DNA from 3 places in the Pseudomonas sp. JQ36 genome. Region 3 is predicted to be linked to each of the others. Evidence: predicted binding sites of a transcription regulator. Region 3 holds the regulator's gene; each other region holds the start of a gene.
The links. Region 3 encodes FliA, which starts transcription of late flagellar genes. Its sites were predicted from a motif close to CTAAAGTTTNNNNNNNNNNNGCCGNTAA; they were not measured.

Region 1 (8,179 bases), 2.0 Mb from region 3:
TGCGGCAGCCGTGGTGGCCGAGGCACGCGAACGACAGCAAAAGCGTCAGCGTTGTGCCAATGCGTTTCTCGATCTGCCAGGCCTGAAGCGGCACTGCAAGTTATCCACAGCCGATGAGAAATGGCTGGAATCAGCCTGTGAGCGGCTGACCTTGTCGCTGCGCTCAGCCCATCGTTTGCTCAAAGTCGCCAGAACCCTGGCAGACCTTGAGCAAGTCGATGCAATCAAGCGCGAACATCTGGCCGAGGCGTTGCAATACCGGCCAGCGACGCCTTAATGCTCGGTCAGATCAACCAGCGGCGTCTGCCGCACTTCGGTTTCACGCCCGGCCTGAATCTCGGTCACGCGCTTCAAGGCGTTATCCACAGCGCCTTTGTTTGCGAGCAGGCTGTAGCTGATCTGAAACTGTTGGCTGGCCTTTGGCGCAATGGTCGGCACCAGATTCAGCGGACGCTGATAGCGGCGGTTGTAAGAAAAACTGGTGCCCGGCTCAAGCCCAGTGACATAGCCCTGCCCTTGGGTGTCAGTGTTTTTCCACAGGGAAAACACCGGCAACTGCTGAGTGTTGAAGCCAACGGAGACACCGAGGCTGCCGGCCTTGTTGTGCAAAACGGTCAGGGTTTCGCCTTTGGCGTCGGCATAGGGCACGACGTTGTAGACGGTTTCGTCGTAGTCCTTGGTCGGTGCGCGGTAGGTCTGCCAGTCGGGCAAGTCGCCCTTGGCCTTGTCGTTGAATGGCGAGACCTGTTTTACCGGCGCAGCAAAACGGGCGCCCTGCTCGAGGAACGGCGTGCTGAAGTTGCTGTGATACAGCGCCTGGTATTCCTTCGGATAATCGCCGTTGTTGGTCAGCGTATCGTTGAGGGCAAAGCGCACGCTGCCCGGCTCGGTGACCAGCTCGGTGACGACCGAGAAGTCTACTTTCTTGAAGGCCTGCTCCTTCAGTTCGCCGCGCAGGCTGATGGCGTACGGCGGCTTCTCATCAATGTGCAGGGTAACGCTGCTGGCCGGGATGTTGGCGGCGCGCCCGTGCAGAGTCAGCAACTCGCCATTGTCCATGCCGGGATGGCCGACCCATTCGTACCCGCAGCGGGTCACCAGCTCGTTGAAGCCTTCCAGCCAACCCAGCCCGCCGCGCCCGTTGAGTTCGATGAAGGCCGGGTTGACCACTTCCTTGACCGGCGAATCCCAGCCCATGCGCACATTTCCTACAGACGCCTGCAGGACATTCATGCCACGGGTCGGCACCACCGAGAGTTTCATCGAGCCGTTATCGATATCGACGATGCTGACACCTTCCTGTCGTCCGCCGTGCAAGGTTCGCAGACTCACGGAGAACGGCTTGTCGGCTTTCACCCCGAGCTGCTCACTGGTGATGCTCCAGTTTTGCGCGGGCTTGTTGGTATCGAGAAGTACGTAATCCCAGGCCATGGCGTGGGAAGCAGCAGAGAGTGCGCCGAGTGCAACGGCGAGTTTGAGCGGGGTCATGGCAGCAGCCTTTATTGGAGTTGTGCCATTTTTATAGCGCTGCGGAAACGTTTCAGCAAGTGCGTTGGAGCTTGCGATCGTGTGATTTACCAAGAATTGGCGGGGATCCATTCGCGAGCAAGCTCGCTCCCACAGGGATCTCGGGTGTTCACAGAAATCGTGATTCACGCCGGAAACTGTGGGAGCGAGCTTGCTCGCGAAGGCTATATCAAGGCTGTATCAACGAAAGCGATCAACCTCGGAGCGCAAGTCCGCCGCCAGTTTCTCAAGCTCTTTGGCGGTCACGGCCAAGTTAGAAACAACCTCACGCTGCTCACTGTTGGCCAGCGCAATGCTCTGCAGGTTACTGCTGAGCAACGTCGCGGTGCTGCTCTGCTCCTGGGTCGCGGTGGTGATCGCCGCGAACTGCTGCCCTGCCGAACGGCTCTGCTCATCGATCCGCGCCAGCGCCGAAGCGACATTGGCGTTACGCGACAGGCCTTCCTGCATCAGCACATTGCCCTGCTCCATGGTGCTGATCGCGTTGCCGGTTTCCTGCTGGATGCTGTGGATCATCCCGGAAATTTCATCGGTGGCCTGACGGGTGCGCGAAGCCAGGTTGCGTACCTCATCGGCGACCACGGCAAAACCACGGCCCTGTTCACCGGCGCGGGCCGCTTCGATGGCCGCGTTGAGCGCCAGCAGGTTGGTCTGTTCGGCGATCGAGGTGATCACGCTGACAATGCCGCCGATTTCCTGGGAGCGCTGACCGAGGGTGTTGATCACGGTCGCGGTGGTGTTCAGTGCACCTGCGATCTGCTCCAGCGAGGACGAGGCTTCTTCCATCGAGCTACGACCGATTTGCGTCTGCTGGGCATTTTCCTGCGCCAGACGCTGAGTCGCACCCATGTTGTCGGCGATGTTCAGCGAAGTGGCGCTGAACTCTTCCACCGCGCCAGCCATGCTGGTGATTTCTCCAGACTGCTGCTCCATGCCTTCGTACGCACCGCCGGACAAACCAGACAGCGCCTGGGCGCGGCTGTTGACCTCTTCCGAGGCGCGGCGGATGTGCTCGACCATGGTCGACAGGGCCTGGCTCATCTGGTTGAACGCGCGGGACAGCTGGCCGATCTCGTCATTGCTCGACACGTTCAGGCGCACGCTCAGATCACCGGCACCGAGGGCTTCGGCCTGGCGCACCAGATCACTCAGCGGCGCCAGTTTGCTGCGCAGCAACCACACCACCGAACCGACGGCCAGCAGCATGGCCAGCAGACTGCCGATAGCCAGTTGCGTGCCGACGCTCCAGGTCACCGCGCGAATTTCGGCTTTAGGCATGCTCGCCACAACCGCCCACGGACCACCGTCGAATGGCACGGAAACGCTGTAAAAATCTTCGTTCTTGTCGCTCCAGAACTGCCCCTTGCCCGGGGTTTTGGCCAGGCCGCCGATCACCGTGACCGCCTGATCCAGTGCCTGGACACCCGCCGGCGCCACCAGCCATTTGTTCTGCTCATCCAGCAGCGCCAGCGAACCGGTCTGGCCAATGCGGAAGCGCTTGAGGTTGTCGAACTGGGCGTTCTGCGCGTCGGTGTAGTCAAAACCAACGAACAACACCGCAATCACCTTGCCGCTGCTGTCGCGCACCGGGGTGTATTGGGTCATGTAGGAGCGATCAAACAGCAACGCGCGGCCGACGTAGCCTTGCCCGGCCATCAACTTCGCATAAGCCGGGTGCGCATGATCGAGCAAAGTGCCGATGGCGCGCGTGCCGTCCTGTTTGGTCAGCGAGGTGCTGACCCGCACGAAGTCTTCGCCGCTGCGTACGAACAACGTGGCAACCCCAGCGGTCATTTGCTTGAACTCGTCGACTTCCTTGAAGTTGTTGTTCAGCACTTCGCTGCCCAGGTGCAGGCCAGGAGTCTGGGTACCGGCCACCGCCACCGGTGCATCCGGGTGAATGCTCAGACCGGCGCTGAAGCGCTTCTCGAACAGCCCGCTCAGGCGCTGGGTGCTTTCACGCAACGTGCCGTGGAAGGTGCTCAACTGGTCGGCCAGCAGCCGCGCTTCACTGGCGAGGTGTTCTTCACGGGTGGCGAGGTTGGCGGTATCCAGCGAACGCAGAGCAAAGACAGTACTGCCGCTGATGACAATCGCCAGTATCACGGCGAGCGCGAGGCCCAGCTGCGAGGCGATCCGAGCGCGAGGTTGAGACATGGACAGCTCCTGGCCGAACTTGCCGATCCTCCTTGATCGCAGCTCGGATAATTTTCTAATGGGGGTGAATCGTGGATACCTGCACGACGGTTCCACATGCACGTATTCGGCGGTAAAGCCGAATACTTGAGCGAACAGCAGGGTTATGGCACAAGGCCGGCATTGTGGCGGCTCTAACGTTTCAGCTCAAGCGTGTTACATCCGGCAGCGCCATGGCCCGCACTTCGCCTTGCAGGAAGTCGCTGAGACGGCGCAAACGTTCACCCCCGGGACGGGTTTTCGGCCACACCAGGTAGTAATTCAGGCCGCTGGCGACGGCAGTCGGCCACGGCAGGCTCAGTCTTCCTTGCGCCACATCCTCGGCGACCATCAGCAAATCGCCCATCGATACCCCGTAACCACGCGCCGCGGCAATCATGCCCAGCTCCAGGGTATCGAACACCTGTCCGCCCTTGAGCGAAACCTGATCGGACAGCCCCATATGTTCCAGCCAACTGCGCCAGTCGCGCCGGTCCGGGGTCGGGTGCAGCAACTCGGTGGAGGCCAACCGCGTCACATCCCAGGGTTGATCGTTCAGCAGGTTCGGCGCGCCGACAGGAATCAATTCCTCGGGAAACAGCAGGCTGGCCTCCCAATCCGGCGGGAAGTGCCCATCGCTCAGCAGCACCGCGCAGTCGAAGGGCTCGTTGTTGAAGTCCACCGAATCCACGTCCATCCAGGCACTGGTCAGTTGCACTTCGTTGCCGGGCTGTAGGTGACGAAAACGGCTGAGCCGGGCCAGCAGCCAGCGCATGGTCAGGGTCGACGGCGCTTTCATGCGCAGAATGTCGTCTTCGGCGCGCAAGGTGTTGCAGGCGCGCTCCAGGGCCGCAAAACCATCGCGAATCCCCGGCAACAGCAGCCGCGCCGACTCGGTGAGTTGCAGGTTGCGTCCGCTGCGGTGAAACAGCTTGCAGGCAAAGTGTTCCTCCAGTGTCTTGATGTGCCGGCTGACTGCACTCTGGGTGATCGACAATTCCTCGGCCGCCCGGGTGAACGAGCTGTGCCGCGCCGCCGCTTCGAATGCGCGCAGGGCATACAAGGGAGGAAGACGACGGGACATACACAAAGCTCCTTTGGCGGCATCCGGCCACCCCGGCGAGGTTTACTCATGATGAGTTTTAATCATGCCACCCATCCTTTTTATCCTTTTGTGCAAACCCTGCCAAGCGCCGAGAATCGACGGTCTCTTGTTCCCTCTGATTGATGGGTGGTGATGACCATGCAGCATCCTGTGCGTACCGAACTCTGGGCCATCCTGCGGCTGGCGGGGCCGTTGATCGCCTCACAGTTGGCGCACATGTTGATGGTGCTGACCGACACCCTGATGATGGCGCGCCTCAGCCCCGAAGCCCTGGCGGGCGGCGGGCTGGGTGCAGCGAGTTATTCGTTCGTGTCGATTTTCTGCATCGGCGTGATCGCCGCGGTCGGCACGCTGGTGGCGATCCGTCAGGGCGCCGGCGACATCATCGGCGCGGCCCGCCTGACTCAGGCCGGGTTGTGGCTGGCGTGGCTGATGGCGCTGGGGGCCGGGCTGCTGCTGTGGAATCTGAAGCCGGTATTGCTGCTGTTCGGCCAGACCGAAACCAACGTTAGCGCTGCTGGACAATTTTTGATCGCTCTGCCCTTCGCCCTGCCCGGCTACCTGAGCTTCATGGCCCTGCGCGGCTTTACCAGTGCGATCGGCCGGGCAACCCCGGTGATGGTCATCAGCCTCGGCGGCACCGTGGCCAACTTCCTGCTCAATTACGCATTGATCACCGGCATGTTCGGGCTGCCGAAACTGGGGTTGACCGGCATCGGCCTGGTCACGGCAATCGTTGCCAACTGCATGGCGCTGGCGCTGGCCTGGCACATTCGCCGGCATCGGGCCTACGACGCTTACCCGCTGCGCGCCGGCTTGTCGCGGCCAAATCGTCAGTACCTGAAAGAACTGTGGCGCCTCGGTCTGCCGATTGGTGGCACCTACGCGGTGGAAGTCGGCCTGTTTGCCTTCGCGGCGCTGTGCATGGGCACCATGGGCAGCACGCAACTGGGCGCACACCAGATCGCCCTGCAGATCGTTTCGGTGGCGTTCATGGTGCCGGCGGGAATGTCCTACGCGATCACCATGCGCGTCGGCCAGCACTACGGCGCCGGGCAACTGAGCGATGCGCGGATGTCCGGCCGGGTCGGCATCGTCTTTGGTGCGGTGGTGATGCTGGGTTTCGCCATGGTGTTCTGGCTGTTGCCGAACCAGTTGGTCGGGTTGTTCCTCGATCACAACGATCCGGCCTTTGCCGAAGTGATTCGTCTGGCCGTGAGTCTGTTGGCGGTGGCGGCGTGGTTCGAGCTGTTTGACGGTACGCAGACCATCGCCATGGGCTGCATCCGTGGACTCAAGGACGCAAAAACCACCTTTTTGGTCGGCCTCGCTTGTTATTGGCTGATTGGCGCACCGGCGGCGTGGTGGATGGCGTTCCATTTGAACTGGGGGCCGACTGGCGTCTGGTGGGGTCTGGCGCTGGGGCTGGCCTGTGCGGCGGTGAGTTTGACGCTGGCGTTTGAATGGAAGATGAAGCGGATGATTCAGCGCGAACCTCTGTCATCAAACCAGTACACAGTCGCTCAGGCAGACTGAGATTCAGTTGTGGGAGCGGGCTTGCTCGCGAAAGCGGTGGGTCAGGCAGGCTATGCTTTGACTGACACGACGCCTTCGCGAGCAAGCCCGCTCCCACAGAGATTCATGCCTAACCCGGAGATTGCGTTCAACTGACGATTTCGAGGGCTGGCTGCTGGCTGGAGCCGAAGGTCAGGTACTCCACCAGCTCGGCCAACGGCAACGGCCGGCTGATCAGATAACCCTGCACCTGATCACAGCCAAACCCGCGCAATAACTCCAGTTGTTCAGGCGTTTCCACCCCTTCCGCCACCACTTCCAGATGCAGGTTATGCGCGAGGTTGATCATCGCGTGCACCAGTTTGCGGTTCTCTTCGCGCTGCTCCATGCCGCCGACGAAGCTCTTGTCGATCTTCAGCAAGGTGATCGGCAGGCTGTTCAGATGCACGAACGAAGAGAACCCGGTGCCGAAGTCATCCAGCGAGAAACGCACACCGAGACGGCCGAGGGCGTCCATGGTTTGTTTGACCAGATCGCTGCGGCGCATGACGGCGGTTTCGGTCAGCTCGAATTCCAGCCATTGCGCCTCGACGCCACGTTCGGCAATCAGTCGGCTGAGCGTCGGTAACAACTGGCTGTCCTGAAACTGGCGGAACGACAGGTTGATCGCCATGTGCAGCGCCGGCAGCCCGTGTTCGCGCAGCGCCTGCATGTCGCGCAGGGCCCGGGAAATCACCCAGTAGCCCAACGGCACGATCAGCCCGCTCTGCTCGGCCAATGGCACGAATTCGCTCGGCGGCAGCAAACCGCGTTCGCCATGGCGCCAGCGCACCAGGGCTTCGAGACCGACGATCTGCCCGTCTGCAAGATTCAGCCGTGGCTGATAGTGCAGCTCCAGCTCATCGCGGCGCAAAGCCCGGCGCAGCTCACTTTCGAGGTCGGCCATGCTCCGGGCGTTGCGGTTGATGCGTTCATTGAAGATATGGAACGTGCAGCCCTGAGTGCTCTTGGCCTGCTGCATGGCGATGTGCGCGTGCCACATCAGCGGGTCGGCGCCACCCTGCGCACGGGCATGGGCGATACCGAGGCTGGAGCCGATCAACAGGCTTTCGCCATCGACCCAATACGGTTCCGCCAGGGCCTCAGTAATGCGTTCGGCCATCCACTCGGCGCGTTGCGGCGCGCGGCGGGTGTCGATCAGCAAGGCAAATTCGTCGCTGCCCAGCCGCGCCAGTTGATCCCCGGCCTCAAGCTGACTCTTCAGCCGCGCGACGACTTGCAGGATCAAGCGGTCGCCGGCCTGATGGCCGAGGGCGTCGTTGGCGTGACGGAAGTTGTCCAGATCGAGATGCCCGAGGGCCAGACCACGGCCGTCGTTTTCCGCCAGGCGCGCCGCGAGCAGAGTCTGGAAACCCTGGCGGTTGGCGATGCCGGTCAGCGGGTCCTGTTCGGCCAGGCGTTGCAGGGTGTTTTCGAGGACGCCGCGTTCACGCACATGGCGCAGACAACGGCGGAGCATGCCGGCGTCGAGGGCGTCGAACACCAGCCAGTCGCTGACGCCAACGGGGGCGGTGGCCGGCTCGTGATCCAGCAGCAACACCGTCGGCAGGCTGCAACGGCCGGGGGCTGGCTGCAATGCGGGAAGGGTCAACAGCACCGCGTGGCGATTGTCTTCGAACAAACTGCTGACCGAATCCCAGCTCGGCGCACTGATCAGCACCGCCGCGCTCCCCATCGGAGCCAGACACTCGCGCAATAACGCTGTCCACGCTGGCTCTTCGGCCAGTAGCAGCAAACGCAAGGGTTCGACAGGCGTAGACAAGCTAGCTCCCTAGACTCTGCAATGATGTGGGCGGG
Region 2 (8,179 bases), 3.0 Mb from region 3:
CGCGACAGTCACTTGCCGGTTGATGGCCTCGATGAAGTGCGCGCAGCCGTCGCCACGTTCACTGCCGAAGCCATGAGCCCGCTGTGCGCCGTGCCGGCCGGGCAGATCCGCCAACTGGCGCGGGATTTCGCCGCTGCGCCGAGCGCGGTGTGCTACGGGCGCATGGGCGTTTCAACGCAGGCGTTCGGCACCCTGTGCCACTGGCTGGTGCAGTTGATCAATCTGGTCACCGGCAACCTCGACCGGGTTGGCGGAGCGTTGTGCACCGAGCCTGCGGTGGATCTGGTGGCATCGACCTCGGGCGGGCATTTCAACAAGTGGCAGAGCCGGGTCTCCGGACGCCCCGAGTACGGTGGCGAGCTGCCGGTGTCGGCGCTGGCCGAAGAAATGCTCACCGAAGGCGAAGGGCAGATTCGCGCGCTGATCACTGTGGCCGGCAATCCGGTGTTGTCGACGCCAAACGGCCGGCAACTGGAGCAGGCGCTGGATGGCCTGGAGTTCATGCTCTGCATCGACCTGTACATCAACGAGACCACGCGTTACGCCGACCTGATCCTGCCGTCGACCTCGGCGCTGGAGAACGATCATTACGACACCACCTTCAACCTGTTCGCGGTGCGCAACGTCACTCGCTTCAACCGGGCGATTCTCGCCAAGCCTGAGGGCGCATTACACGACTGGGAGATCTTTGTCGGCCTGGCCAAGGCGTTTGCCGAGAAGACTGGCAAGGAGCTGAAACCGACGATGCCGCCGGCGAAGATGATCGACATGGGCCTGCGCATGGGCCTGTATGGCGATGCGTCCGAGCAAAAGCTGTCATTGGCGACATTGTTCGATCATCCGCACGGGATTGATCTAGGGGCGTTGAAACCGAATCTTGCAGCTCGCCTGAAGACGCCAAATCAACGGGTGCAGGCCGCACCACCGGAGATCCTCGCAGACCTCGCACGCTTCGCGGCCTTGCAGGCGCCAGCCGCTGATGAGCTGTTGATGATTGGCCGTCGGCATGTGCGCAGCAACAACTCCTGGATGCATAACTACCATCGGCTGGTGAAGGGCAAGCCACGGCATCAATTGCTGATGCACCCGGATGACCTCGCCAGCCGTGGGCTCAACGATGGTCAGTTAGTTCGCGTCAGCTCGCGGGTAGGGCAGATCGAGGTCGAGGTGCTCGGCAGTCTGGACATGATGAAAGGCGTGGTCAGCCTGCCGCACGGTTGGGGGCATGCGCGGCCAGGTGTGCAAATGGCAATCGCCAGTGGGCAGCCAGGTTCGAGTGCTAATGATCTGACCGATGAGTGTCAGCTTGATGAACTGTCGGGGAACGCCGCGCTCAATGGCGTGCCGGTGACCGTGGCGGCGGCCTGAACGAGACCGTCGGGGAGACCGAGCATGGCGCTCGGGATTCCGTTACAATGCGTCACCGTGCCGACCCATGAGTCGGAAAGTTCAGCCGAGGTGCTCCATGGATATCATCGAAACGATTAAAGAGCAGATTGCCAACAACACCATTCTGCTTTACATGAAAGGCTCGCCGAATGCCCCGCAGTGTGGCTTCTCCGCGAAAGCTGCGCAGGCCGTGATGGCGTGTGGCGAAAAGTTTGCGTACGTGGATATCCTGCAGAACCCGGAAATCCGCGCCAATCTGCCAAAGTACGCCAACTGGCCGACTTTCCCGCAACTGTGGGTTGGCGGTGAGCTGGTCGGCGGTAGCGACATCATGACCGAGATGGCTGCAGACGGTTCGCTGCAAAGCACCATCAAGGCGGCTGTCGAAGCGGCTGCTGCGAACAAGTCCGAAGCCTGATCCCGGCTTCATTCGGCGCTGGTTTCTCCTGTAGGAGCTGTCGAGTGAAACGAGGCTGCGATCTTTTGATCGGCAGCCGATAAAAAGCCCCGCACCTCGAAAGAGGGCGGGGCTTTTTAGTGCGCTGGAAAAGTCAACGCGAGTTGCCGGTGCAATCTGAAAAGATCGCAGCCTGCAGCAGCTCCTACTCTTCGCCCATCTGCGATTGCAGATAGTTTTCGAGGCCGACTTTATCGATCAGGCCCAGTTGGGTTTCCAGCCAGTCGATATGCTCTTCTTCGGATTCAAGAATGTCTTCGAGCAGTTCACGGCTGCCGAAGTCGCCAACCGATTCGCAATGGGCGATGGCGGCTTTCAGATCGGCGTGGCCAGTCTTCTCGATACGCAGGTCACATTCCAGCATTTCCCGGGTGTGCTCGCCGATGTGCAGCTTGCCCAGATCCTGGACGTTCGGCAGACCTTCGAGGAACAGGATGCGCTTGATCAGCTTGTCCGCGTGCTTCATCTCGTCGATGGATTCGTGGTACTCGTGCTTGCCCAGCTTGTTCAGGCCCCAATCTTCATACATGCGTGCATGCAGAAAGTACTGATTGATCGCGACCAGTTCATTGGCAAGGATCTTGTTGAGATGCTGGATGACTGTAATGTCGCCTTTCATGATGGGAGTCCTGCCCTGTATTAGCTGTATATAAGGCGGAGTTTGAGCTTGGTATTTATAAGTGTCAAACCTAAGTTATTGAATAATAAATGAAATTAAATCTGAATAAGAATGTTTGTGTTCCGCGTCTAGCGCCTAAGCGCTTGATTTGCAGGCATAAAAAAACCGGACATATGTCCGGTTCTTTGAAATAGGGGTGATTATGCCGCGGTAAATTCTACGGGGTAGGGGATCGCAGCCTGAGCGGTTTGCAGCTTGGTCAGGGTTTCGCGAACCACTTCCTTGGCAAGGCACGCACATTTGCCGCATTGGCTGGCGACGCCGGTGGCCTGGCGGACTTCTTTGTAGCTGCAGCAACCTTCATAGATCGCTTCGCGGATTTGTCCGTCGGTGACGCCAGTGCAGAGACAAACATACATAAGTGAGAACCGTCGCTGGTTGTGACTCAATTGCGATGGATCTTAATGTTAACGAGAATGATTGTCAAAGTGCTTTCTGAATGGTTTTCGATCGAAAGGCTGGTCACTGACGAACGGTGATTAATGGCGAATTGCCTGGCCCCGAAAATGCTGGTCCGTTATCCGCATTGGGCAAAAAACCGTTAAGGACAGGCGAAAAACGCAGTGTATGATGGTCGGCCCTTGCGAAGAGGGTTCGTGTCACAGGGCTGTCGCCTCAGGGTGGCAGGCTGGCCCGGACCCTGAACTTCAAGTTATTCACCAGGAGATATCCATGAGCGTACTCGTAGGCAAACAAGCCCCTGACTTCACCGTCCCGGCCGTACTCGGCAATGGCGAGATCGTTGACAGCTTCACCCTGTCCTCGGCCATCAAAGGCAAATACGGCCTGGTGTTCTTCTACCCACTGGACTTCACCTTCGTCTGCCCGTCCGAGCTGATCGCTCTGGACAACCGCATGGCCGACTTCAAGGCGCGCAACGTGGAAGTGGTCGCCGTGTCGATCGACTCGCACTTCACTCACAACGCCTGGCGCAACACCCCAGTGAACAATGGCGGCATCGGCCAGGTGAAATACACCATGGCTGCCGACATGAAGCACGAAATCGCCAAGGCCTACGACGTTGAGTCCGAAGGCGGTGTGGCTTTCCGTGGCGCGTTCCTGATCGACGACAAGGGCGTTGTCCGCTCGCAGATCATCAACGACCTGCCGCTGGGCCGTAACATGGAAGAGCTGATCCGTCTGGTTGACGCGCTGCAATTCCACGAAGAGCACGGCGAAGTCTGCCCTGCGAACTGGAAGAAAGGCGACAAAGGCATGAACGCTTCGCCAGAAGGCGTTGCGGCTTACCTGACCGAGAACGCTGCAGCCCTGTAAGGCGCACGTCGCGGTACAAAAAAAACCGGCCCATGTGGCCGGTTTTTTTATGCGCGGGAAATACCCGACGAGGATCAGTCGTCGAAATCTTCCCAGCCGCCCATCTGTTTCCAGCGGTTGACGATGCCGCAGAACAGCTCGGCAGTCTTCTCGGTGTCGTAACGCGCCGAATGCGCTTCACGGCCGTCGAAGTCGATGTCCGCTGCCTGACAGGCCTTGGCCAGGACGGTTTGACCGTACGCCAGACCGGCCAGGGTCGCGGTGTCGAAGCTGGAGAACGGGTGGAACGGGTTGCGCTTCATGTCCAGACGCGCAACCGCAGCATTCAGGAAGCCAAGGTCGAAACTGCTGTTGTGGCCGACCAGGATCGCCCGTTTGCAGCCATTGGCCTTCAGCGCCTTGCGGATGCCACGGAAGATGTCGGTCAGCGCGGTTTCTTCGCTGACGGCCATGCGCAGCGGGTGATCGAGCTTGATCCCGGTGAACTCCAGCGCGGCTGCTTCGATGTTGGCGCCTTCGAACGGCTCGACGCGGAAGAAGTAGGTGTGATCCGGGTAGACAAAACCCTTTTCATCCATGGCGATGGTGGTCGCGGCAATCTCCAGCAGAGCGTCGGTGGCCGAATTGAAGCCACCGGTCTCTACGTCGACAACAACCGGCAGGTAGCCGCGAAAACGCGCTGCCATTGGATGACGGGAACCGCCGCCGCCACCTTGACCGTCCAGTTCGTCGTCGAAATGGTCTTCACTCACGCGTGTTCCTCCAGCAGGCGCCAGCGCAGTTTTTCACCGGCGCGCAGCGGGATAACGTTCAGCTCGCCGAATGGCAGGCTGGTCGGGGCGGTCCATTCTTCGCGAACCAGGGTGATGCGATCGGTGTTGGTCGGCAGACCATAGAAGCGCGGGCCGTTGAGGCTGGCGAATGCTTCGAGCTTGTCCAGCGCATTGCGCTGTTCGAACGCTTCGGCATACAGCTCGATGGCGGCGTACGCGGTGTAGCAGCCGGCGCAGCCGCAGGCGGCTTCCTTGGCGTGCTGGGCGTGCGGCGCCGAGTCGGTACCGAGGAAGAACTTGGCGCTGCCGCTGGTGGCGGCGTCGAGCAGGGCTTCCTGATGGGTATTGCGCTTGAGGATCGGCAGGCAATAGAAGTGCGGCCGAATCCCGCCCACCAGCATGTGGTTGCGGTTGTACAGCAGGTGATGCGCGGTGATGGTGGCGCCGACGTTGGCCGAAGCCTCGTTGACGAACTGCACGGCGTCGCCGGTGGTGATGTGTTCGAACACGACTTTGAGCGTCGGGAAACGCTCGACCACACGGCGCATGTGCTCATCGATGAAAATCTTTTCGCGGTCGAAGACATCGACATCGCCACGGGTGACTTCGCCGTGGATCAGCAGCGGCATGCCGACTTCAGCCATGGCTTCCAGCGCCGGGAAGATCTTGTCGATACTGGTCACGCCGGAGTCGGAGTTGGTGGTGGCGCCGGCCGGGTACAGTTTGGCGGCGTGCACGAAACCACTGGCCTTGGCCTCACGAATTTCTTCGGGCTGGGTGCGGTCGGTGAGGTACAGCACCATCAGCGGTTCGAAGCGACTGCCGGCCGGGCGGGCAGCGAGAATCCGCTGGCGATAGCCGTCGGCTTCAGCGGCGTTGCGCACCGGTGGTACCAGGTTGGGCATGATGATGGCGCGGCCAAAGGTGCGCGCAACATCGGCAACGGTATTGGTCAACACGGCACCATCGCGAAGATGAATGTGCCAGTCGTCGGGACGCAGCAGGGTCAGGCGGTCGGACATGAGGGGATTCCAGGCGGGTCAAACTGAGGGGAATGCTACCGGAAAAGACTCTTGCAGGCACCCGCTATCAAGTTTTGCAGGAACCTTCCGATATCCCGTAGGTATGCCGTAAACATAGTGTGAATCGGTCTTTGTGTGACAGAAGCCAATGGAGCCTCCCGTGCGCCAGCGATATTTAGCCTTGCTCAGTGTGTTTGCCAGCCTCCCCGCGATGGCGCTGACTTACCAGACGCGTCTGGAGAACATTGAGTGGACGGTCGAGGGCGACAAGTTCGAGTGCCGCCTGACCCAGCCGATCACCGATTTCGGTTCGGGCCAGTTTGTGCGCAAGGCCGGCGAGCAGGCGATATTCCGCCTCAATGCCTACAACGCCATGCTCGGCGGCGGTTCGGCGACGTTGCTTGCGGCGGCGGCGCCATGGCAGCCGGGGCGCAACGACATCAACCTGGGCAGCGTCAGGATTGGTACCGGCAACGTGCTGTTCAACAGCTCACAAGCCCAGGCCGGCGGATTGATCAGCGGTCTGCTCGATGGTCGCAGTCCGGTGGTGCGCCGTGCGTCTGGCGATGGCCGGGGTTCGGAAGTGCGTCTGCTGCCGGTTAAGTTCAGCAAAGCGTTCAATGATTACCAGACGTGTGTGGCGAAATTGCTGCCGCAGAATTTCGATCAGGTCAAACAATCGCAGATCGGCTTCCCCGGTGAAGGCACCGATCTGGATGCCGCCGCCAAGGCCAGGTTGCAGGTAATGCTCGAGTACATGAAGGCCGATCCGACGGTCAATTACATCGAACTCGATGGCTATTCCGACAATAGCGGCAACCGTCTGACCAACCGTGAACTGTCGCGCCGTCGCGCGCTGGCAGTGGTCGATTTTTTCAAGGCCAACGGTATCGCCGAATCGCAAATCACCGTGCGTTTCCATGGCGAGCAATACCCGCTGGTGCCAAACAACAATGCGGCCAACCGGGCGAAGAATCGCCGGGTCAGCGTGAAGCTTGCGCGAGTGGCGCCGACTACCGCGCCAGCGCCGCAAGCCAGCACACCAGCCAATGCTGCGGCGACTTCCTGACTCATCGGTCATCGTCGCGCTCTCGACAGATTCTGTCGCTTTGTCGTCTTAAGCTGTCGCGCCTCTGTAAATTATTGCATTTGAGCGGTAGACTCCTCGGCTTTCCGTAGAACCCCGTGGAGTGATGGCATGGCGGACGTAAACAAGGTCGTTCTGGCGTATTCCGGCGGCCTGGACACTTCGGTGATCCTCAAGTGGCTGCAGGATACTTATAACTGTGAAGTGGTGACCTTCACCGCTGACCTGGGTCAGGGCGAAGAGGTCGAGCCGGCTCGCGCCAAGGCTCAGGCCATGGGCGTCAAAGAAATCTACATCGATGACCTGCGCGAAGAATTCGTGCGCGATTTCGTGTTCCCGATGTTCCGCGCCAACACCGTTTACGAAGGCGAGTACCTGCTGGGTACTTCCATCGCACGTCCGCTGATCGCCAAACGCCTGATCGAAATCGCCAACGAAACCGGCGCCGACGCCATTTCCCATGGCGCCACCGGCAAGGGCAACGACCAGGTGCGTTTCGAACTGGGTGCCTACGCACTCAAGCCTGGCGTGAAAGTGATTGCGCCATGGCGTGAGTGGGACCTGCTGTCCCGCGAGAAGCTGATGGACTACGCCGAGAAGCACGCGATCCCGATCGAGCGTCATGGCAAGAAGAAGTCCCCGTACTCGATGGACGCCAACCTGCTGCACATCTCCTATGAAGGCGGCGTGCTGGAAGACACCTGGACCGAGCACGAAGAAGACATGTGGCGCTGGACCGTCTCCCCGGAGAAGGCTCCCGACACCCCGCAATATCTGGAACTGACCTACCGTAACGGCGATATCGTCGCGCTGGACGGCGTCGAAATGACTCCGGCCACTGTACTGGCAACGCTGAACAAGATTGGTGGCGCTCACGGTATCGGTCGTCTGGACATCGTTGAAAACCGTTACGTGGGCATGAAGTCCCGTGGCTGCTACGAAACCCCGGGCGGTACCATCATGCTGCGCGCGCACCGCGCCATCGAATCGATCACCCTGGACCGCGAAGTCGCTCACCTCAAAGACGAGCTGATGCCGAAATACGCCAGCCTGATCTACACCGGTTACTGGTGGAGCCCGGAGCGTCTGATGCTGCAACAGATGATCGACGCTTCGCAGGTCAACGTGAACGGTGTGGTTCGCCTGAAACTGTACAAAGGCAACGTGATCGTTACCGGCCGCAAGTCCGACGATTCGCTGTTCGACGCCAATATCGCGACCTTCGAAGAAGACGGCGGCGCCTACAACCAGGCCGACGCGGCGGGCTTCATCAAGCTCAACGCGCTGCGCATGCGCATTGCTGCCAACAAAGGCCGCAAGCTGTTCTAAGCCTTACAGGGCTGTAAAAATGGCGGCTTGTCTCAATGACAATGCCGCCATTTTCTTTTCTGTGTTTGTCTGATGTTAATCCACAGCTTTGATCGTTACCGTTAACTCCGGCATTTTCTTGAATGTCCACTTCTGGCATCTACTCTGCGTTCATGCTCCTTTCAAAAC
Region 3 (8,179 bases):
GATCATATCGCTTGCACGTTCACTTTTAAGGCGATGTTGGACTTCACGCATTTCGTGCACATGAGCAATGCGTATGTGCCGGGCTATCTCGATTCGTATATCAATGCGATCAAGCCAAGGTTGGACGGGGTAGCCCACCATAGTCTCTACAACCGATTCAATAGTGCCGCTGGCAACATTGGTACTGTTGAAGAGTTGGTCAGCGTTTTCTCTTCGCCCAACAACTACTCCGATACATGGAGTAGCAATGGCACCGGCCTACTGGCGCGTTATCACAAACCACAATTTCACATGGTCGGTAATCAGTTACAGGTCACGGGTGGGCAGGACTTTCGATGGGAGGTCGAGACGGAGGTCGAACGGAAGATCGAGCCACAGGATGTGCCGGACATTTACTTTGTCTGGGCACTGAGTGTGCTGAAGGCACACCCCGACGATCCTTTTCATCAGCCCGAGGAAATCGTGACATTAGGCTATTTTGAGGAAGCGTTTGTCGACGTGGGAGGGAAGCCGATCCGTAAGGGTACGCGCTACCTGGTGGGCCGCGATTTGCGTCTTGGTGCGATAAATCCAGAGCAAATTTTGACTGCCGGATAAATTCGTCAGTGCGCGGGTTTTTCTGATGTTTTTCACCTGCGCTAATGGTGATAGCCGTCCTGCGTCTGTTTTGCGGTCGGCTCCATGGCGCCCGGCTTCAGGCAAGACAATTCCCCGAAACCAACCTCAATTTCAATCCCCGGCAAAAGTTGGAAGGCTTCTTGCAGTAGCCGCCGTGCGCCTGCTTTGGGCGTCAAAAGTTTGCTTTAAAGGAACGGGGAAAACCGGTGGATCGCTCTCAGTTATTCAACACTGCTCGCTCGAATGTTGCCGACCTCAGTCGAGGCAATCTGGGCGTGCCGTTGTTGCTGCTGGTCATGTTGGCAATGATGATGTTGCCGATTCCGCCGTTCCTGCTCGATGTGTTCTTCACCTTCAACATTGCCCTGTCGATCGTCGTCCTGCTGGTCTGCGTGTATGCGCTGCGGCCACTGGATTTCGCGGTGTTCCCGACCATTCTGCTGGTGGCGACGCTGCTGCGGCTCGCGTTGAACGTGGCCTCGACGCGGGTGGTGATGCTCCACGGTCAGGACGGCCACGCCGCTGCCGGTAAGGTGATCCAGGCCTTCGGTGAGGTGGTGATCGGCGGTAACTACGTGGTCGGTATCGTGGTGTTCGCGATTCTGATGATCATCAACTTCGTCGTGGTGACCAAGGGTGCCGGGCGGATTTCCGAGGTGAGCGCGCGCTTCACCCTCGATGCGATGCCCGGCAAACAAATGGCGATCGACGCCGACCTCAACGCCGGTCTGATCGACCAGAACCAGGCTAAGGCGCGCCGTCAGGAAGTCGCCCAAGAGGCTGAGTTCTACGGTTCGATGGACGGTGCCAGCAAGTTCGTCCGTGGTGACGCCATCGCCGGCCTGCTGATTCTGTTCATCAACCTCATCGGCGGTATGGCTGTCGGTATCTTCCAGCACAACATGACCTTCGCCGACGCGGGCAAGGTGTACGCCTTGCTGACCATCGGTGACGGTTTGGTGGCGCAATTGCCATCACTGTTGTTATCGACAGCGGCAGCGATCATGGTGACCCGTGCTTCCGGTTCGGAAGACATGGGCAAGCAGATCAATCGGCAGATGTTCGCCTCGCCCAAAGCCCTGGCGGTGGCCGCTGGTTTGATGGCAGTCATGGGTCTGGTCCCGGGCATGCCGCACTTCTCGTTCCTGAGCATGGCTGCGCTGGCTGCCGGTGGTGCGTACCTGTTCTGGAAAAAACAGAACGTCGCCAAGGTGCAGGCGCTGCAAGAGGTTCAGCGTCAGCAGGAACTGCTGCCGTCGCCGGCCCGCGCCATGGAAACCAAGGAGCTGGGCTGGGATGACGTGACGCCGATCGACATGATCGGCCTGGAAGTCGGTTACCGCCTGATCCCGCTGGTGGATCGCAATCAGGGCGGGCAGTTGCTGGCGCGGATCAAGGGCGTGCGCAAGAAGCTCTCGCAGGACCTGGGCTTCCTGATGCCGACCGTGCACATCCGCGACAACCTCGATCTGGCGCCGAGCGCCTATCGCCTGACCCTGATGGGTGTGATTCTGGCCGAAGCCGAGATCTACCCGGATCGCGAGCTGGCGATCAACCCGGGGCAGGTCTACGGCACGCTCAACGGCATTACCGCCAAAGATCCGGCTTTCGGCCTGGAGGCGGTGTGGATCGAAGTCAGCCAGCGCGCGCAGGCGCAGTCGCTCGGTTACACCGTGGTCGACGCCAGTACCGTGGTCGCGACCCACTTGAACCAGATTCTGTACAAGCACTCCAGTGAGCTGATCGGCCACGAGGAAGTGCAGCAACTCATGCAATTGCTGGCCAAAAGCTCGCCAAAACTGGCTGAAGAGCTGGTGCCGGGGGTGGTGTCGCTGTCGCAGCTGCTCAAAGTGTTGCAGGCGCTGCTGGCCGAACACGTGCCGGTACGCGATATCCGCAGCATTGCCGAGGCTATCGCCAACAACGCCGCCAAGAGTCAAGATACCGCCGCCTTGGTGGCCGCAGTACGCGTCGGCGTATCCCGCGCCATCGTCCAAAGCATTGTAGGCACTGACTCCGAGCTGCCTGTGATCACCCTGGAACCAAGGTTGGAACAAATATTGCTCAATAGTCTGCAGAAGGCAGGACAAGGCTCGGAAGAGGGCGTTCTGCTGGAGCCAAGCATGGCCGAGAAGCTGCAGCGTTCGCTTATCGAAGCGGCGCAGCGCCAGGAAATGCAAGGTCAGCCGGTGATCCTGTTGGTAGCAGGCCCGATCCGCGCGATGCTCTCGCGTTTCGGTCGCCTCGCAGTCCCGGGGCTGCACGTGCTGGCCTACCAGGAAATTCCGGACAACAAGCAAGTGACCATCGTTGCGACAGTAGGGCCCAACGGCTGAGGTAGTGGTTTATGCAAGTTAAGCGTTTTTTCGCCGCCGATATGCGTCAGGCCATGAAGCTGGTTCGTGATGAGCTGGGCGCTGATGCCGCCATCATTGGCAACCGCCGCATTGCCGGCGGCGTCGAGCTGACGGCGGCGCTGGATTACAAATTGTCGGCGCTGGCGCCACGGGTTCCGAACATGGAACTCGAGGACGAGCTGCGCAAGACCCAGTCGCGCATCGTGACCGCCCAGGCCGAGCTGAGCCTGCGTGGCGAAGCCGACGGCAACACCAATCGCCAGTTGTTCGCCGGGCTGCCGTTGACGGCCGGCCTGCCGCTGACCGCTGCCGAACCGTTGAGCGAACCGACTTACGCCGCCCCGGCGCGTACGGCTCCGGCACCTGCACCGGCGGCCGCTGGCGTCGATCCGCGTGCGCTGGATTCGATGCGTTTCGAATTGAACAGTCTGCGTGAGCTGATGGAAGTGCAGCTCGGCACCCTGGCCTGGAATCAGCTGCAAGGCAGCCGTCCGGCGCAAGCCAATCTGTATCGCCGTCTGCAACGCATCGGTCTGTCCGGACCGTTGTCGCGCGATCTGCTGGCGATGATTAATGATATCGAAGAACCACGTCAGGCCTGGCGCATGCTGCTCGCGCACCTGGCGCGGATGATTGCCGTACCGGAAGTCGAGCCGCTGGAAGAGGGCGGGGTGATTGCCATGGTCGGTCCGGCCGGCATGGGCAAGACCACCACCCTGGCCAAGCTGGCCGCGCGCTACGTGCTGAAATACGGCGCGCAGAATGTCGCGCTGGTGAGCATGGACAGTTTCCGTATCGGTGCCCAGGAACAACTGAAGACCCTGGGTCGCATTCTCAATGTGCCGGTGACCCACGTCGATCCGGGCCAGTCGCTGGTTCAGGCGCTCGACCCGCTGCTGCGCAAGCGCGTGGTGCTGATCGACACCGCCGGCTTGCAGGCCAGCGATCCGGCCTTGCGCATGCAGCTGGAAAGCCTGGCCGGGCGTGGCATCCGTTCAAAAAATTATCTGGTGCTGGCAACCACCAGCCAGAAACAGGTTCTAACCGCCGCGTACCACAGTTACAAGCGTTGCGGGCTTGCCGGCTGCATCCTGACTAAACTGGATGAGACGGCCAGTCTTGGCGAAGTATTGAGCCTGGCGATCAGTCATGAATTGCCGGTCGCGTACCTGACCGATGGCCCACGGATTCCGGATGATCTGCATCTGCCGCGCCGTCATCAACTGGTCAGCCGCGCCGTCAGCGTGCAAATGCAGGAAGAACCCAGCGAAGAAGCCATGGCTGACATGTTCGCTGATATCTACCACAGCCCGACCAAGCAGGTTGGCTGAGGTAATGAACCGTTTTTGTACCTACATCGATGGTCTGCCATGCATTGTTCCGGTTGAGAACGCGCAGCCAGTAATGTGGCCTCCGTCTATGCAAGACAAGGTAAAGAAATAACATGGGCAGCATGCATCCCGTACAGGTGATCGCGGTGACCGGCGGCAAAGGTGGCGTCGGCAAGACTAACGTGTCAGTGAACTTGTCTCTGGCGCTGGCAGAGCTTGGCCGTCGGGTCATGCTGCTGGACGCCGACCTGGGGCTGGCGAACGTCGACGTTCTGCTGGGACTGACCCCCAAACGCACTCTGGCCGACGTGATCGAAGGCCGCTGCGAACTGCGCGACGTGCTGTTGCAGGGGCCCGGCGGGATCCGCATCGTGCCGGCCGCTTCCGGCACCCAAAGCATGGTGCACCTGAGCCCGGCGCAACATGCCGGTCTGATTCAGGCCTTCAGCGACATCGGCGACAACCTCGATGTGCTGGTGATCGACACCGCTGCGGGTATTGGTGACTCGGTAGTCAGTTTTGTCCGCGCCGCCCAGGAAGTGTTGCTGGTGGTCTGCGACGAGCCGACCTCGATCACCGACGCCTACGCGCTGATCAAACTGCTCAACCGCGACTACGGCATGAACCGCTTCCGCGTCCTCGCCAACATGGCGCAGAGCCCGCAGGAAGGGCGCAACCTGTTCGCCAAGTTGACCAAGGTCACGGATCGCTTCCTCGACGTCGCCTTACAATACGTCGGCGCCGTGCCGTACGACGAAAGCGTGCGCAAGGCAGTGCAGAAGCAGCGAGCGGTCTATGAAGCCTTTCCGCGTTCCAAGTGCGCGCTGGCGTTCAAGGCGATCGCGCAGAAGGTCGATACCTGGCCGCTGCCTGCCAACCCGCGCGGACACCTTGAGTTTTTCGTCGAGCGCCTCGTGCAGCAAACAGCAGGGCCTGTGTTATGACCGCGAGCGGTATGAACTACTACAAGAAGTCGGCACGTGACGCGCAGTACGAGTTGATCGAGCGTTACGCGCCACTGGTCAAGCGCATTGCCTATCACTTGCTGGCGCGCTTGCCGGCGAGTGTGCAGGTTGAAGACCTGATTCAGGCCGGGATGATCGGCCTGCTCGAAGTCTCTACCAAATACGACGCCAGCAAAGGCGCCAGTTTCGAAACGTACGCGGGCATCCGGATCCGCGGCGCGATGCTCGATGAAGTGCGCAAAGGGGATTGGGCGCCACGCTCGGTTCACCGCAACACCCGTATGGTCAGCGACGCAATTCGCTCAATTGAAGCTAAAACCGGACGTGATGCTAAAGATCACGAGGTTGCGGCCGAACTCCAATTGAGTCTCGACGATTACTACGGGATTTTGAATGACACGCTGGGCAGCCGGCTGTTCAGTTTCGACGACCTGTTGCAGGACGGCGAACACGAAGGGCTGCACGAGGATGGCGCCAGTGCTCATCTTGAGCCGTCACGCGATCTGGAAGATGAACGCTTTCAGGCTGCGCTGGCGGATGCGATTGCCAATTTGCCGGAGCGTGAGCGACTGGTGTTGGCGCTGTACTACGACGAAGAGCTGAACCTCAAGGAAATCGGTGAAGTCCTTGGCGTCAGTGAATCGCGGGTCAGCCAGTTACACAGCCAGTGCGCGGCCCGTTTGCGGGGGCGTTTGGGGGAGTGGCGAGCGCGCTGAAGGCAGTGTGGGGACACTGCGAACGAGGCTGGTGCGGTGATGAACGGCACCGGTCTTGCTCTGTTGTGCTCCAGACAGTCATCGAGTGCTTTGCCGGATTGATTGAAGTGGCGCGTCCAGGTGCTGGGCGCGTTTAAGACTGCTTGGAGGTCGAATTGAACAAAGACATGAAAATCCTCATCGTTGATGACTTCTCAACGATGCGGCGGATCATCAAGAACCTGCTGCGCGATCTTGGGTTCACCAATACCGTCGAGGCCGACGATGGCACTACCGCCATTCCGGTACTCAACAGCGGAAGCATCGACTTTCTGGTAACGGACTGGAACATGCCGGGCATGACCGGTATCGACTTGCTGCGCCACGTACGTGCCGATGAAAAACTCAAGCATCTGCCCGTGCTGATGGTGACCGCTGAAGCCAAGCGTGAGCAAATCATCGAGGCCGCTCAGGCCGGTGTGAACGGCTACGTGGTCAAACCTTTCACGGCTCAGGCGTTGAAAGACAAAATCGAGAAGATTTTCGAACGCATCGGCTGATGACGCGCGGGGGAGCTATGGAGCATAACGAATCTTCACAGGGCGATTTCGAGTCGACCCTGAAAAAACACGCGGTCGAACTGGTCGAGAGCCTTGAAAAAGGCAGGTTCGGCGACGCTGTGCAACTGATCCATGAGCTCAATCAGACCCGTGACCGCGGCCTGTATCAGGAAGTGGGCAAGCTCACACGCGAACTGCACAGTGCGATCGTCAATTTCCAGATCGATCCGCACATGCCGCAGGCCGAGGAAGTGTCGCAAATCACCGACGCCACCGAACGCCTGGGCTATGTGGTCAAGCTGACCGAAGCCGCGGCCAACCGCACCATGGATCTGGTGGAGAGCGCCACCCCGGTGGTCAATGGCCTGGCTGAAGAAGCCCAGGCGCTGAGCACCGATTGGGGCCGCTTCATGCGTCGTGAGGTCGGAGCTGAAGAGTTCCGCGAACTGGCGCGCCGGGTCGACGGTTTTCTGTCACGCAGCAGCACGGACAACCGTGCGGTGTCGAGCAACCTCAACGACATCCTGCTGGCTCAGGATTACCAGGACCTCACAGGTCAGGTGATCAAGCGTGTGACCCAACTGGTCACCGAAGTCGAAAGCAATTTGCTCAAACTCGTCCTCATGGCCAGTCAGGTTGACCGCTTTGCGGGCATCGAACACGACCGTGCCGCGATGCTTGCAGAAAAAGATCCACAAAAACATCTCTCGCAGGGTGAAGGTCCGCAGATTCATGCCGATAAACGAGAAGACGTTGTGTCCGGTCAGGACGATGTGGACGATTTGTTATCCAGCCTCGGATTCTAGAGTTTTGGAATTTTAGGTTTTTTGGGTTTTTAGACCTGTAGGAGCACCCCATTAATGAGCTTCGGCGCCGATGAAGAGATCCTTCAGGATTTCCTGGTTGAGGCCGGCGAGATTCTTGAGCAACTGTCCGAGCAACTGGTCGAGCTGGAAAGCCGCCCGGATGACGCAGATCTGCTCAACGCAATTTTTCGCGGTTTCCACACTGTAAAAGGGGGCGCCGGCTTCCTTCAGCTCAACGAGCTGGTGGAGTGCTGTCACATCGCCGAAAACGTGTTCGACATCCTGCGCAAGGGTGAGCGTCGCGTTGATGCAGAACTGATGGACGTGGTGCTTGAAGCACTGGACGCGGTGAACAGCATGTTCAGCGAAGTCCGTGAACGTGCACCGATCACGGCGGCCACCCCGGAACTGCTGGCCGCGCTGGCGCGTCTGGCCGAGCCGCAAACGGCCGACGAAGCTCCGGCTTCGCCAGTGGCCGAGATGATCGAAGAACTGGTCGTCGAAGGCGATTCGAGCGATTCGGGCGACATCACCGATAACGAATTTGAACAGTTGCTGGATTCGCTGAACGCCGTCAAGGCCGAAGCCGAAGCCCCGGCTGCTGCACCTGCGCCGGCTGCCGATGCCGCTGCCAGCGATGAAATTACCGACGCCGAATTCGAGTCGTTGCTCGATCAGTTGCACGGCAAAGGCCAGTTCGCGGCGGACGCCGTGGCACCGGCAGCGGCCGCTCCGGCGGCACCGGCGGCGGGCGACAGCTCGGACATCACCGACGACGAATTCGAAGCACTGCTCGATCAGTTGCACGGCAAGGGCAACTTCGCCGTTGAAGCGCTGGAGTCGGCGA

Region 1: a site for FliA is predicted at 3,788-3,815, ahead of ACS4NR_RS20715 (methyl-accepting chemotaxis protein). Genes of this name have one in related genera too.
Region 2: a site for FliA is predicted at 5,662-5,689, ahead of ACS4NR_RS15750 (flagellar protein MotY). Genes of this name have one in related genera too.

What each region holds. Positions count from the first base shown of each region.
Region 1 is NZ_CM132642.1:4,578,100-4,586,278, forward strand. It holds gene ACS4NR_RS20705 (YifB family Mg chelatase-like AAA ATPase) at 1-277, shown strand, start outside; gene ACS4NR_RS20710 (aldose 1-epimerase family protein) at 274-1,488, opposite strand; gene ACS4NR_RS20715 (methyl-accepting chemotaxis protein) at 1,708-3,684, opposite strand; gene ACS4NR_RS20720 (LysR substrate-binding domain-containing protein) at 3,866-4,786, opposite strand; gene ACS4NR_RS20725 (NorM family multidrug efflux MATE transporter) at 4,946-6,343, shown strand; gene ACS4NR_RS20730 (putative bifunctional diguanylate cyclase/phosphodiesterase) at 6,471-8,144, opposite strand.
Region 2 is NZ_CM132642.1:3,514,618-3,522,796, reverse strand. It holds gene ACS4NR_RS15785 (molybdopterin oxidoreductase family protein) at 1-1,368, shown strand, start outside; gene grxD (Grx4 family monothiol glutaredoxin) at 1,466-1,807, shown strand; gene bfr (bacterioferritin) at 1,992-2,465, opposite strand; gene ACS4NR_RS15770 (bacterioferritin-associated ferredoxin) at 2,666-2,884, opposite strand; gene ACS4NR_RS15765 (peroxiredoxin) at 3,198-3,800, shown strand; gene rnt (ribonuclease T) at 3,875-4,552, opposite strand; gene pyrC (dihydroorotase) at 4,549-5,595, opposite strand; gene ACS4NR_RS15750 (flagellar protein MotY) at 5,756-6,664, shown strand; gene ACS4NR_RS15745 (argininosuccinate synthase) at 6,794-8,011, shown strand; gene ACS4NR_RS15740 (hypothetical protein) at 8,162-8,179, opposite strand, start outside.
Region 3 is NZ_CM132642.1:470,857-479,035, forward strand. It holds gene ACS4NR_RS02295 (hypothetical protein) at 1-597, shown strand, start outside; gene flhA (flagellar biosynthesis protein FlhA) at 825-2,954, shown strand; gene flhF (flagellar biosynthesis protein FlhF) at 2,966-4,306, shown strand; gene fleN (flagellar synthesis regulator FleN) at 4,420-5,250, shown strand; gene fliA (RNA polymerase sigma factor FliA) at 5,247-5,987, shown strand; gene ACS4NR_RS02320 (chemotaxis response regulator CheY) at 6,155-6,526, shown strand; gene ACS4NR_RS02325 (protein phosphatase CheZ) at 6,544-7,332, shown strand; gene ACS4NR_RS02330 (chemotaxis protein CheA) at 7,387-8,179, shown strand, end outside.